One region of the Blautia sp. SF-50 genome, then DNA from elsewhere that is predicted to be linked to it. Evidence: a T-box and tRNA genes for the amino acid it is inferred to sense, from the RefSeq annotation. Region 1 holds a T-box; the other holds one or more tRNA genes.
The links. The T-box of region 1 lies ahead of proS (proline--tRNA ligase). A T-box ahead of a tRNA ligase gene usually reads a tRNA of that ligase, here a tRNA-Pro.
Positions count from the first base shown of each region.

Region 2: it has a tRNA-Pro gene. The T-box ahead of proS (proline--tRNA ligase) is inferred to sense a tRNA for this amino acid. The anticodon was not compared.

Region 1 covers NZ_FMUW01000013.1:48,363-55,074, reverse strand. Annotated here, with positions in the region: gene BLP57_RS09765 (CCA tRNA nucleotidyltransferase) at 1-274, opposite strand, end outside; gene proS (proline--tRNA ligase) at 639-2,078, opposite strand; T-box leader at 2,237-2,446, opposite strand; gene BLP57_RS18495 (HD domain-containing protein) at 2,679-3,926, opposite strand; gene sigE (RNA polymerase sporulation sigma factor SigE) at 4,031-4,756, opposite strand; gene BLP57_RS09745 (sigma-E processing peptidase SpoIIGA) at 4,773-5,624, opposite strand; gene BLP57_RS09740 (shikimate dehydrogenase) at 5,922-6,712, shown strand, end outside.
Region 2 covers NZ_FMUW01000007.1:108,700-115,411, forward strand. Annotated here, with positions in the region: gene BLP57_RS06435 (ABC transporter ATP-binding protein) at 1-1,777, shown strand, start outside; gene BLP57_RS06440 (transglutaminase domain-containing protein) at 1,958-2,971, shown strand; tRNA gene BLP57_RS06445 (tRNA-Leu) at 3,103-3,182, opposite strand; tRNA gene BLP57_RS06450 (tRNA-Lys) at 3,250-3,322, opposite strand; tRNA gene BLP57_RS06455 (tRNA-Gln) at 3,334-3,405, opposite strand; tRNA gene BLP57_RS06460 (tRNA-His) at 3,416-3,489, opposite strand; tRNA gene BLP57_RS06465 (tRNA-Arg) at 3,495-3,568, opposite strand; tRNA gene BLP57_RS06470 (tRNA-Gly) at 3,587-3,657, opposite strand; tRNA gene BLP57_RS06475 (tRNA-Pro) at 3,685-3,759, opposite strand; gene BLP57_RS06480 (hypothetical protein) at 4,022-4,795, shown strand; gene BLP57_RS06485 (HD domain-containing phosphohydrolase) at 4,864-6,712, opposite strand, start outside.

The sequences.
Region 1 (6,712 bases):
CATGATATTCTCCGTCTACACGGTAGGTTGTCACCTCAAAGCCCTCTTTGCCCATCATTACAGTTACTGTTCCATGCTGGATCCCCGTATCTACAGTTCTGTGAAAAAGCTCCTTCACCTGCTCCGGAAGTGCGGAGGTAGTGATATCCCAGTCCCCAGGCACCCGGTCCAGGATGGAATCCCGGACGCAGCCGCCGACTACATAAGCCTCATAGCCGGCTTCATTGAGAATATGCAGGATCTGTTCTGCTTTTTGTGGTATGTTAATCGTCATAATAACTCCTCTTGATGATCGCTGCTGTCCGTTCAAAACACGTTTACATTTCGCTGTATTATCTCCATGTCAGCAGCCGAATAATATTCTGATATGTTTTCCTTAACGCTATTATAACATAGATTCATAAAAACAGCGGAGCATATTTTGCCCCGCCGTTGTTTCTGCAATATGGTTCCTGTTCACTCCGTTCTCAGTAACACGCTTCGCGATGCACAGAATTTATGCTGATCGCATAAATTCGCGCGGTATGTCTCGGGTTTTCTGTGACCTTCGCTCACACAAAACACCTCGCGGGACATTACCAGTGAACAGTAACGCAATATGATCATCCCACTTTTTTGAAGTGGCCTGCTGTGTTTTTTTAGTATGCACGTCCCCAGTAAACCATTTTCTTAGCCGGTTTTCCGCAGCATACGCAAACGTCGCTTAACTGCTCCTGCTCAAACGGCATACATCTGGATGTTGCCTGGAAATCTTCCTTGATCTTGTCTTCACATGCACGATCACCGCACCACATAGCTTTGATGAATCCCGGTTTGCTGTTGATGATCTCACCGAACTCCTCATAATTCTTTGCTACGTAAGTATGTGCCTCTCTGTGTGCACGTGCGCGCTCCAGCATATCATGCTGAATGGTATCCAGAAGCTCTTTTACCTTATCTGCAAGCTCCTCGAAGGATACTGTATATTTCTCACGGGTATCTCTTCTGCAGAGAACTGCCTGACCGTTCTCGATATCCTTCGGTCCACATTCCACACGAAGCGGGATACCACGCATCTCCTGCTCAGCAAACTTGAATCCCGGGCTCTTGTCTGTCGCGTCAACCTTTGCACGGATACCTGCTGCCTTCAGTGCTGCAAGAAGCTCGTCAGCCTTCTCCATAACACCTTCTTTACGCTGCTGGATCGGGATGATCACAGTCTGTACCGGAGCGATCCTCGGAGGAAGAACAAGTCCGCTGTTATCACCGTGAACCATGATGATCGCACCGATCATACGGGTTGTCATTCCCCAGGATGTCTGGTGAACATATTTCAGTGTGTTATCTTTATCTGTGTACTGGATTCCGAATGCTTTGGCAAAGCCATCTCCAAAGTTATGGCTTGTACCGGACTGGAGAGCCTTACCGTCGTGCATCAGAGATTCGATGGTATAAGTAGCCTCAGCACCTGCAAATTTCTCCTTGTCTGTCTTCTGGCCTTTGATGACCGGAATCGCAAGAACTTCCTCGCAGAAGTCTGCATAGATGTTCAGCATCTGGATGGTACGCTGCTCCGCTTCCTCAGCTGTTGCATGAGCAGTATGTCCCTCCTGCCACAGGAACTCTCTGGAACGAAGGAAGGGACGTGTTGTCTTCTCCCAACGGACAACGGAACACCACTGATTATATACCTTTGGAAGATCTCTGTGGGACTGGATCTCTTTCTGGTAGAAATCGCAGAACAGAGTCTCAGAAGTCGGACGCACGCAAAGTCTCTCCTGCAGCGGATCAAGGCCGCCATGAGTCACCCATGCAACCTCCGGAGCAAAACCTTCTACATGATCTTTCTCTTTATCAAGAAGAGACTCCGGGATAAAGATCGGCATGTAAACGTTCTCTACACCGGTTTCTTTAAATCTGCGGTCAAGCTCATGCTGGATATTCTCCCAGATCGCATAACCTGCAGGTTTGATCGCCATACAGCCCTTAACACTTGTATAGCCACAGAGCTCAGCCTTCTTAACAACGTCTGTATACCACTGAGCAAAATCCTCATCCATAGATGTGATGGCCTGTACTAATTTCTTTTCTTTTGCCATGATAAATCTCCTTTTTCTTGTGATCTGTTACATATTGCCGGCTGTCAGACAGCCACAGCAATCCGGAATCCTTCCAGCTCACTCTTCTGTCCCATAAACCGTACACTGTATTTACAATCCCGTTTTACGGACAAAAAAATAAGCCATCCAAATCCCTCACAAGGGACCGAATGACTTCGGCGGTACCACCCCAGTTAACAGCCTGAAAAGCTGTTCTCTCAACACCCGTTAACGCCGGAAACACACGCCACGCTTCAATCACGCAGAGCTCCGAGGCCGGTTCCACAGTTCACGCACAGGATCCTTCCACCAAAGCAGATCCCTCTCTGAGATAATTCCCTGTGTACTATTCTCATCATCGCCGTATCTTTGATATATTTTAGGCGAAAGCCGCCTCAAAGTCAACCCCAAACAAAAAAAATATAACAAGTCTCTCTGCTATAAGTTACTGTTCACTCCGTTCTCAGTAACACGCTTCGCGATGCACAGAATTTATGCTAATCGCATAAATTCGCGCGGTATGTCTCGGGTTTTCTGTGACCTTCGCTCACAAAAAACACCTCGCGGGACATTGACCAGTGAACAGTAACTGCTATGCTCCTATTCCTTCACAGACACAGCCGGCATCTCCAGATACCTGTTCAGATCTTCTGTGAGAATATGGAGCTTAGTTCTGGTATCCTGTTCCTGGTACGTCAGCCGGCCTGCGATCCTGGTGATATAATCCTCTTCTTCGATGATCTCACAGGTCTCAGGAAAATTGATATCATAATACTGTGCAAGATAAGATACCCAGTAATCCACCGGCACATGTCTGTCTGCGGATAACACGGATTCTCTTCTGAGACAGGACTCCCACACTGCCGGTGAGATCAGCCCTTCTCCTGCAGCTTTCTCAGAGACTCCCAGCATGGCTTCAACAGACGCCTCCAGCTTTACTCTGCAATTATCCAGCTTATCGGCATCCCGGATCAGTTTTGCATGGAAAAGTGTTCTTGCATCGTGGATTCCTTCCAGTTTGAAATCACTGTGCTTCCGAATTGCTGCATCGATCAGCTCATCAAATTTATCATCCTCCACGAAACGCCGGATCAGCTTCTCCTCCCCGAAGAGAAGTTCTGCACCGAACACGGCATGATCCATGGTTCCCGGCTCAAAGCTGTGAAATCTACGGATCTGCTCAAAACGGCCAATATCATGAAGCAGACCGATCAGCTCCGCAAGTTCCACATCTTCACCGGAACATTCCATTTTTCTGGCGATCTCTCCTGCGTATTTCATCACTCCATAGGTATGTACGATCTTCAGACAGATCTGTTCATCCTCCCGGTCGTATTCATCCAGATATTTTTCGAATTCCTGTTTTGCATGTGCAATGTCGATCATTCTGCCACACCCCTTCTTCTTTTGTTCATTCTGTAGCTCTGTAAACAGAATGATCACATAGCTTTCCATCACCTCTTCCATGCCGATATCCCGGGCATAATACTCAGATATGATCTGCTCCATGATCTCGCCCACCCGGTTGTTCCCATGGGTTTTAAAATACAGATAATGCTTTTTCTTCCTGCTTTTGGTCACCGATTCCGCAAGGAACTCCGAAACTATTCCCTGGCGCGGCATCCGGCTCAGAAAGGCAGTATCAAAGAATTCCCGGCTCATAAGGATATTTACCAGAATATCGTTTTCACCGCCCGCCTCAATCGCATGCACTGCCTGGGTATCAAAAATACAGATATCGCCCTCGCTGGTAACGATCTTCTTCCCTTCTATGGTCTGACTGCAGCTTCCAGACCAGAGATAACAAAGCTCTATTCTCAGATAACGGTCAAGCTCTTCTCTGTCCATCGTATTTCTTCAAGCTCCTCGTTTACCGGAAAATGACTGTTTCCGCTCTTTTTTTCAATATAACACGTTGTCCCTGTCCGGTAAACCGTTTTTTCCGGTTTCTTCTATTCATACTTTACGATTTCTTTCCGCAGCCGCTTCATGATCCGCTTTTCCAGGCGGGAAATGTAGGATTGCGAAATTCCTAAAAGATCCGCTACCTCCTTCTGTGTTTTCTCGCTTCCTTCCCGGTTTCCGATGCCGAATCGCAGACGGATGATCATCTGTTCCCGCTTTGTCAGTTTGCTGATGGCTTTTCCAAGAAGTGCGATCTCCACCTCATCTTCCAGACGTCTGGAAATCACATCGTCATCCGTTCCCAGGATATCCGAAAGCAGCAGCTCATTTCCATCCCAGTCCACATTCAGCGGCTCATCAATGGAAACCTCCATCTTTGTTTTGCTGTTTCTCCTCAGATACATCAGGATCTCATTTTCGATACATCGTGATGCATAGGTAGCAAGCTTGATATTTTTTACCGGATCAAAGGTATTGATAGCCTTTATGAGCCCTATGGTTCCGATGGAGATCAGATCCTCCACACCTACCCCTGTATTATCAAATTTCTTTGCAATATAAACCACCAGCCGTAGATTATGCTCGATCAGAACCGACTTTCCCTCTTTTTCCTTTTCTGTTCCCAACATTTCGATCACTTCAGCCTCCCGTTCCGCTGACAACGGCGCCGGAAGGATATCATTTCCACCAATATAAAAAACCTCTCCCGGACGATTGAACATAAATTTCCGGATCACCTGAAACGGATAGGATCTTGCAGCTGCTCTGTTCATAACATAAGCCCCCTTCTCAATTTAATAGTCTGGAATTCAAAAGTATCTCGTACTCTTCTCCCAAAGCTGAGGGCTCGGATGTTATAGCAAGCACCGGTTTTCCTACATGTACCACCCTTTCGGGAGTCTGGATCAGAAGTTCATCAAGGATCACTGCCAGCAGCAGTCCTTTTTTTCCATCTGCGGTATGACAGCTCAGAAAATGCGGCTGCAGACTGACAAATCCTGTATTTTCCAGTGCCTCTGGTTTATCTTTAATATCCATCAGTTTTTTCACCTGCTCTTTCGATATCAGGCTTCCCAAAAGTTCCTGTTTGATGATCGATACCGGCTGTTTTTTCACAGGATCCATAAGGAGATTTCCGGTATCATAAAAGCCGTATGTCTGCTGCAGCTTCCCCTGATATTTCAAAGTGACCGGAAAAATATTTCTTCTTCCAAACCGGAAGGTCTCGGTCACACATCCCAGAGTATAAAGTGTGCCATAAATCCCTGCCAGAAAAAGCAGAAATATTTTCACCGTCATGGTTCTTTCCGTTTCCAGTGCCTGATAGATCCCGCCAACCACAAAAGCTGTGAAATACAGAGCCAGAATGGTTTTTACAAGAAGGCCGCCTTTTTTCAGTCGAAAAGCAAACGACGCCATAAAAAAAGCGCAGCCGCCATGGATCAGTACAGCGGCAGGAAAAATGATCTTAAAAGGTACACATACAAGCAGGCAGGATACAAAAGATCCAAAGGCAGCGGATATCACACATCTTCTGCGTTTCCCGTCAAGATACAGAAATTTTCCCACAAGTCTTAAAAGCATGTAATCCATAAGGAAATTCGTCATAAAAACGATATCTATGTATATCCTCTGATACATAAGCTTCCCCCACTGCTGTTTCGTCTGCCATCGATTCTCAACTTTGGTAAGTGTATTTATTATAGGGCAGGCTCTTTGCATATTTTGTCAAATCCGGATGTCGATTCTTCTAACTTATCGGGTCGTTTCTGTCTGTCTCGACATTTATAGATTTTTTCTATGAATCGGCGACAAAAATGTATAAATTTCCGTACAATATTTGTATTTGTTGATTTTCGCACTTTATAGTGCTAAAATATTTTTTATTATATTTCGTAAAGAAATTCTATTATATGAGATACAGGAGGGAATCGAACAATGATCAATATTACCGGACATACCGGGCTTACCGGCCTTCTGGGAAGCCCCGTGGCACACAGCGTATCACCTTTAATGCACAATGAGGCATTCCGTTATCTTGGACTTGATTATGTGTATCTCTGTTTTGATGTAACAGAGGAGACCCTTCCCCAGGCTGTGGAAGGACTGAAAGCCTGTGGGATCAAGGGCTTTAACCTGACCATGCCAAACAAGAATAAGATCGTGGAGCTTCTGGACGAGCTTTCTCCCACTGCCCAGCTGATTGGAGCGGTAAATACCGTACGCAACGACAATGGAAAATTAAAGGGGTTTAATACTGATGGTTATGGATTTACCCAGTCTGCCAGAGATGCCGGCTGTGATGTAAAGGGGCGCACTATCACCGTTATGGGTGTCGGCGGTGCCGGAATGGCGATCTGCGGCCAGTCCGCCCTGGAGGGTGCAAAAAAGATCCATGTTTTTGCACGTCCTACCAGCCGTTACTGGGAACGTGCTGCTGCCATGGCAGAAAAAATGTCTCATATGACAGAATGTGAGATGATCCTTCATGAGATGGATGATCACACTGCGCTGAAGGACGCACTGGAGGAAAGCAATCTCCTCATCAATGCAACTTCTGTGGGAATGGTTCCGGATGTGACAGGCACCGTGATCCCGGACAAGGCTCTGTTCCATCCGGAGCTTACCGTAGCCGATGTTGTATATGAGCCAAGAGAAACAAGACTTCTCAGGGAAGCCCGGGAAGCCGGATGTCCGACCTTTAACGGAATGTACATGCTGCTCCACCA
Region 2 (6,712 bases), on a different contig from region 1:
CGTGATCGTGGTGATCTGCATTTTTGTCAGTGTTCTTGCCAATGTACAGGGAACCATGTTCATGAAAACCCTGATCGACCAGTATATCACACCGCTTCTCTCAGCAGATACACCGGATTTCGGGCCTCTGGCTGTAGCCATCGCACGTGTGGCATGCTTTTACGCCATTGGTGTTATTGCCACCTATACTTATAACCGTATCATGATCAATGTTTCCCAGGGAACCTTACGTAACCTCCGAAACGATATGTTTGCAACGATGGAAACGCTTCCCATCAAATATTTTGATACTCACGCACACGGCGATATCATGTCCATCTACACCAACGACATTGATACCCTGCGCCAGATGATCAGCCAGAGCTTTCCGCAGCTGCTTTCCAGTGTGATCACCATCGTCAGTGTTCTTGTAAGTATGCTGATCCTGAATGTTCCGCTTACTGTAGTTACCCTGCTTATGGTTGCCATTATGATGACTGCCAGCCGGAAGCTTGCAGGCTTAAGCGGAAAATATTTCCTGGAGCAGCAGACCAACCTTGGTATTGTCAATGGTTATATCGAAGAGATGATGGAGGGTCAGAAGGTTGTCAAGGTCTTCTGCCATGAGGACGAAAGCATCCGGAAATTCGATGAACTGAACGATCAGCTTTTCACCAGCGCAGACAATGCAAACCGTTTTGCCAACATCCTGATGCCTGTGGTCGCACAGCTTGGAAATGTCAGCTATGTGATCTGCGCCATGGTGGGCGGTATCCTTGCTATCAACGGCATCGGCAGCTTCACACTTGGCGGGCTTGCCAGCTTCCTGACCTTCAATAAGAGCTTCAACATGCCTATCAACCAGGTCAGCCAGCAGTTCAACAGTATTGTTATGGCTCTTGCAGGTGCAAAACGTATCTTTGATCTTCTGGATGAAAAACCGGAAGTGGATGAAGGCTACGTTACTCTCGTCAATGCAAAAGAGGAAAACGGTGTTCTTACCGAATCCGACAAACGTACCGGCCGCTGGGCATGGAAGCATTTCCACAAAGCTGAGGGTACCACTGATTATATCGAGCTGAAGGGTGATATGGTCCTGGAGGATGTAGACTTTGGTTATAATTCCAACAAGATCGTTCTCCATGACATCAACATGTATGCACAGCCAGGCCAGAAGATCGCTTTTGTAGGCTCTACCGGCGCCGGAAAAACCACCATCACTAATCTTCTGAACCGTTTTTACGACATTCAGAAGGGTAAGATCCGTTATGACGGCATCAACATCACCAAGATCAAAAAAGATGATCTCAGACGTTCCATGGGCATCGTTCTTCAGGATACCAACCTGTTCACAGCAACCGTTATGGAAAATATCCGCTACGGAAAGCTGGATGCCACAGATGAGGAGGTTATCGCAGCAGCAAAGCTTGCCAACGCCGACGGTTTCATCCGCAGGCTTCCGCAGGGTTATAATACCCTTCTCCGCGGAAACGGTGCAAACTTAAGTCAGGGCCAGCGACAGCTTCTCTCCATTGCCCGTGCAGCCGTTGCAGACCCACCCGTCCTGATCCTGGACGAGGCCACCAGCTCCATTGATACCCGTACCGAAAAGCTTGTACAGGATGGTATGGATAAGCTGATGGAAGGCAGGACGACCTTTGTGATCGCCCACAGACTTTCCACAGTACGCAACAGTGACTGCATCATGGTCCTGGAGCAAGGACACATCATCGAGCGTGGTTCCCACGAGGAGCTGCTTGCACAGAAGGGCCGGTATTATCAGCTGTATAACGGCTAATCCAGGCTCACAGTTATTTTCGATTTAAAATATTCAATACAAAAAACATGCAGGGTGTATCTTTTCTGATAGTCCTGCATGTTTTTTTATGCTATAATCTTTGATTGAAATCTATTTTTCCGGAAAGGAGTCTCCGTATTTTTATATATGAAACAAACTAAAGAATATTACTACGGCAAAATGTCGAAAGATAAACAAAACGTGTACCGTGCAATGCTTCACGGGCTTATGGAGCTTTCCGACGAGTTCCTGATCCCGCAGGTACCAACCACCGATGGAAACTGGCTCTATGATGTATTTTTCCAGCTTCGTCTGGATCACCCGGAGATTTTCTGGGCTGTGGGGTTTAAATACCGTTATTACAAGGACTCGCCAAATCTGATACTGATTCCTGAATATATCTTCGACAAAAATAAAATCCGGGAGCATCAGAAAGCCCTGGGAGCCCGCGTAGACAAGCTTGTGCGCACCGCCATGAAGTTTTCCGAGTGGGATAAGGAAAAATATGTCCATGACTTCATCTGCGAAAATATCCGCTACGACAAACTGAAAAAGCCATATTCCCACGAGATCATCGGGCCTCTGGGCCATGGTGTCGGTGTCTGCGAGGGAATCGCCAAATCCGTAAAGGTCCTCTGTGATGCCCTTGGTGTATGGTGTATTATCGCCATCTGCGGGAACAATCCGGAAAAAGGGATCAAATACCGTCATACCTGGAACATCGTCCGGATCAACGGACAGTACTATCATCTGGATGCCACCTTCGATAATACTCTGGGCAAAAACGAAGACGGCTTAACCAGTATCCGTTACGATTATTTTAATCTGGATGACAAAAACATCTTCCGTGACCATGAACCACTGATCGCTCCGGCACCTCCCTGCCCGGATGGAAACCACTTTTATTACCGTGAGAAAAAGCTATCCTTCACCAAATTGGAAGACGTATACAAACGTGCCCTCCAGGCCGCAAAAAAAGGCCGCGAATTCACCTTCCACTGGCGAGGCGGATATCTCACCCGTGAAGTCCTCGCAGACCTTGTAGATCAGATCCAGGCCGCAGGAAAGACACGGGACAAAAAAGCCATCATCACACTCAACTGGCCTCAGGCTGTACTTCGATTTCATTTTGTGGAACAGCAGGCGGAAGGGAAGGTGTTTATTGAGGAAGTGAATGAAGGGGAGAAACTGTAACGTCATTTAAGAAATTCGATAGAGTCAAAATGCCACATATCATTATGCATATGTGGCATTTTTCTGTGAATATAATTCTAAAAATTAAAAGACTTTCCATAAATCAGATTTATAGAAAGCCTCTTAAGCACTGCGGATAACAGGACTTGAACCTGCACGGTTGCCCACTGGTACCTAAAACCAGCGCGTCTGCCAATTCCGCCATATCCGCATATTCAATTATATTTTCATCCTGTCTGATGATAAAAAAATAACGGAAAGCAAATGCTTTCCGCTAATGAGGCATCGGGGATTCGAACCCCGGACAACTTGATTAAAAGTCAAGTGCTCTACCGACTGAGCTAATACCCCATAAAAAAGGACTGGGCTAGCTGGATTCGAACCAGCGAATGCAGCAGTCAAAGTGCTGTGCCTTACCGCTTGGCGATAGCCCAATGGGCGAAGGGTGGATACAGGGATTCGAACCCTGGGCCTCCAGAGCCACAATCTGGCGCGCTAACCAACTGCGCTATACCCACCACAACGTGCCTGAAGGGATTCGAACCCCCGACCCACGGCTTAGAAGGCCGTTGCTCTATCCAGCTGAGCTACAGACACATGCTCTCTTCTCAGAGAAGCGGGTGATGGGAATCGAACCCACGTATCCAGCTTGGAAGGCTGGTGTTCTACCATTGAACTACACCCGCATGCTTGCGGTAATAAGTTTACAGCAGTCGGGGTGACAGGATTCGAACCTGCGGCCTCCTGGTCCCAAACCAGGCGCTCTAGCCAAGCTGAGCCACACCCCGATGTACCATTTACTTATGGTTTTTATTAAGTTGTTGTCGTCTTCGTTTGTGTTTCGTTTTCGTTTCCTGCCTGACGACAAGTGATATTATATTATAGCAATCTACAAATGTCAACACCTTTTTTGAATTTTTTTAAAAAAACTTTTTTTCACGTTTTTTCCGCCTATTTAAAGGTTTTCTTGTCATTTGCGACTGGCTTATGGTATCATGAAACCATAATTAAAGTCAAGAAAAAAAGCAAATAATAAGGAGATGTTTTTACATGGATATAAAATTATTTCAGCAGAAGCTTAATGACATCTGTGCCATCGCTGAGGAAAACAATAAGCAGCTCTCCCAGCAGCAGATCCGTGATCATTTCGATGAATCGGATCTGAGCACTTCACAGCTTGTAAAGATCCTGCAGTATCTCAAATTAAAGGGGATCACCATCGAAGGCGCCGATGAAGCTGCCGGCGCTGCCAGAGCAGATGCTGTTTCATCCGAATCCAGCGACAAGGACGAGCTTCCGGGTACCCGTGCTGCTCTTACTGCCGAAGAACAGGCTTATCTCAGTGACTATATGGAAAGCTTTTCCCCGGAAGGACTTGATCCGGATGATCTTGCGTCCCTCTTTCATGCCTTTGCAAAGGGTGACACTGCTGCCGAAGGTGCACTGACACAGTTCTACATGGCTCAGGCAGCCCAGATGGCCGCTGAACTGAACTGTGAGGAAATCCACCTGGCCGATCTCATTCAGGAGGCAAATCTGGCCCTTCTGGCGTCTCTCAAAGAAACTGCCCCACAGGAGAAAAACGACACCTGGATGCGTGGTCGTATCCGCAGTGGGATCCTTCATGCCATTGAGGAACAGACACAACAGAAATTCCGTGACGACTATCTGGTATCCAAGGTAGAAAACCTGGAGGCTGCGGTTAAAGAACTCACAGACGATGATGACGCCACCAAATTCACCATTGATGAGCTTGCCGTGATCCTGGATATGAATGTGGATGAGATCCGGGATGTACTTCGCCTTACTGGAGATGATAAATAAAGCTTTCTTCATATTCTTCACAAAAACGGGTCTGACATAGCTTGTCAGACCCGTAATCTTAATATTCTTTATGCTTTTTCTTCCCGTTTCAGCTCCGCCGGTTCTGCCAGATGGATCTTTCCTTCCCGAAATATGTGGATAAATACCTCCGCCATATCCGGATCGAACTGTTTTCCTTCCTCTTCTCTTATGATCCGAAGAGCTTTTTCCACTGGCATCAGTTCCTTATAACAACGTTTGGATGTCATGGCATCAAAGGAATCTGCGATGCAGAGGATCCTTGCAGATGCCGGGATATCTTCTCCCGCGATCCTCCTTGGATAGCCGTTTCCGTCATAACGTTCGTGATGACCGATAACCGCAGGGATAACATAATCCAGCGACGGAAGGTGACGGATGATCCCGATGGACGCCTCCACATGACCTTTCATGATCTCATACTCTTCATCCGTAAGCTTGCCTTCCTTGTTCAGGATATGCTCCGGGATCCCGATCTTTCCAACATCATGAAGAAGCGCCGCCTGACGGATGATCTCCACCATTTCCGTTGTATAGTTCAGCGCCTTCGCAAGACTTGTTGCGTAATAAGCCACATTGTTGGAATGTCCGAAGGTATAATGATCTTTGGTATCAATGGCTGCAGTCAACGCATAGATCGTGGATTCATAGGACTGATAAATATGTTCATGATCGGATTTCTTACCCGCATTTTCTTCATCCAGGCTTTCCTTCAGCATGGTGTCAAAAATCTCGATGCCGTTTTTACCGCTGCGCTTTACATGATATACTGCCAGGTCCGCATTATCCAGGAGCTCCTTTGCTGAGCGTGCCGCATAAGGCGCCGCACTGATCCCCACGCTTACCGTAAGGATCTTCAGCTTGTAGTCTGCAGAATCGTTGCGCATATGCAGGATCTGCTTCTGTATGGATTCTGCCAGATTTCTGGCGGAAAAAATATCGTAATTTGGCATCAGGACCGCAAATTCCTTGGCACTATGCCGTGCCACATATCCCCGTTCTCCCACACTTGCCTGGATGATATCTGCCACCTTTCGGAGTGCAACATCTCCCTGCTGATTTCCGTACAGCTGATTGTACAACTTGAAATCATCGATATTGAACAGGATCAGTGCAAGCGAACCATCTTTATTTTTTTCGTATTCCTCATCCAGGATCTCATAAAAATATTTCCGGTTCAGAAGGCCTGTCAGTTCATCGGTCCTTGCCTCTGTCCATGCCGCCTCATAAAGTCTGGCATTTTTGATGGCAATGGAAGCTACCGAACTGACCGAAGACAGCATGGCCAGATCATTATGGTTCAGATTTCTGTGTCCGTCACCGGAAATCGCAATGATCCCGGCCAGATCATCATTCTGGCGAAGACCAGCACAGTATTCAATACCCAGCTCCGAAAACATATGTTTTTCCGACTCCCACATGGATTTGTAGGCTGTGGAGGAACGAAAATCCCGGATCACCACACAGTCCTCATTTCTGGTAAGCCAGGTGACCACCGGATTATCTGCTTTCAGTGAAAAGGCCAGATCATTTAATGGACGGTCACTGTAAACTGCCTGATATTCCCCTGATTTTTTGTCCTTCAGACAAATATAGATCCGTCCTGCATTGGTAGTTTCCTTCAGCACATTTACCGTATTGCGCAGGATCTCTCCTACCCGGAGTGTCCTGGAAACCGACTGGCTGAAATCTTTCAGCTCCTGAGACTGCTGGATCTCTTTTTTGATAAAAACATTGTTCATCAGACATTTCCACAGCACGGTGACCAGCCATGCAGATATGAGAAAAACAAAAGAAAAGATCAGCACATGATACTCACTGGCTGCAGGGAGCAGCATTCGGATATAGCTCATCAGGTACGGTGAAAGATTGATAAACAGTACTACCGTCAGGACCACG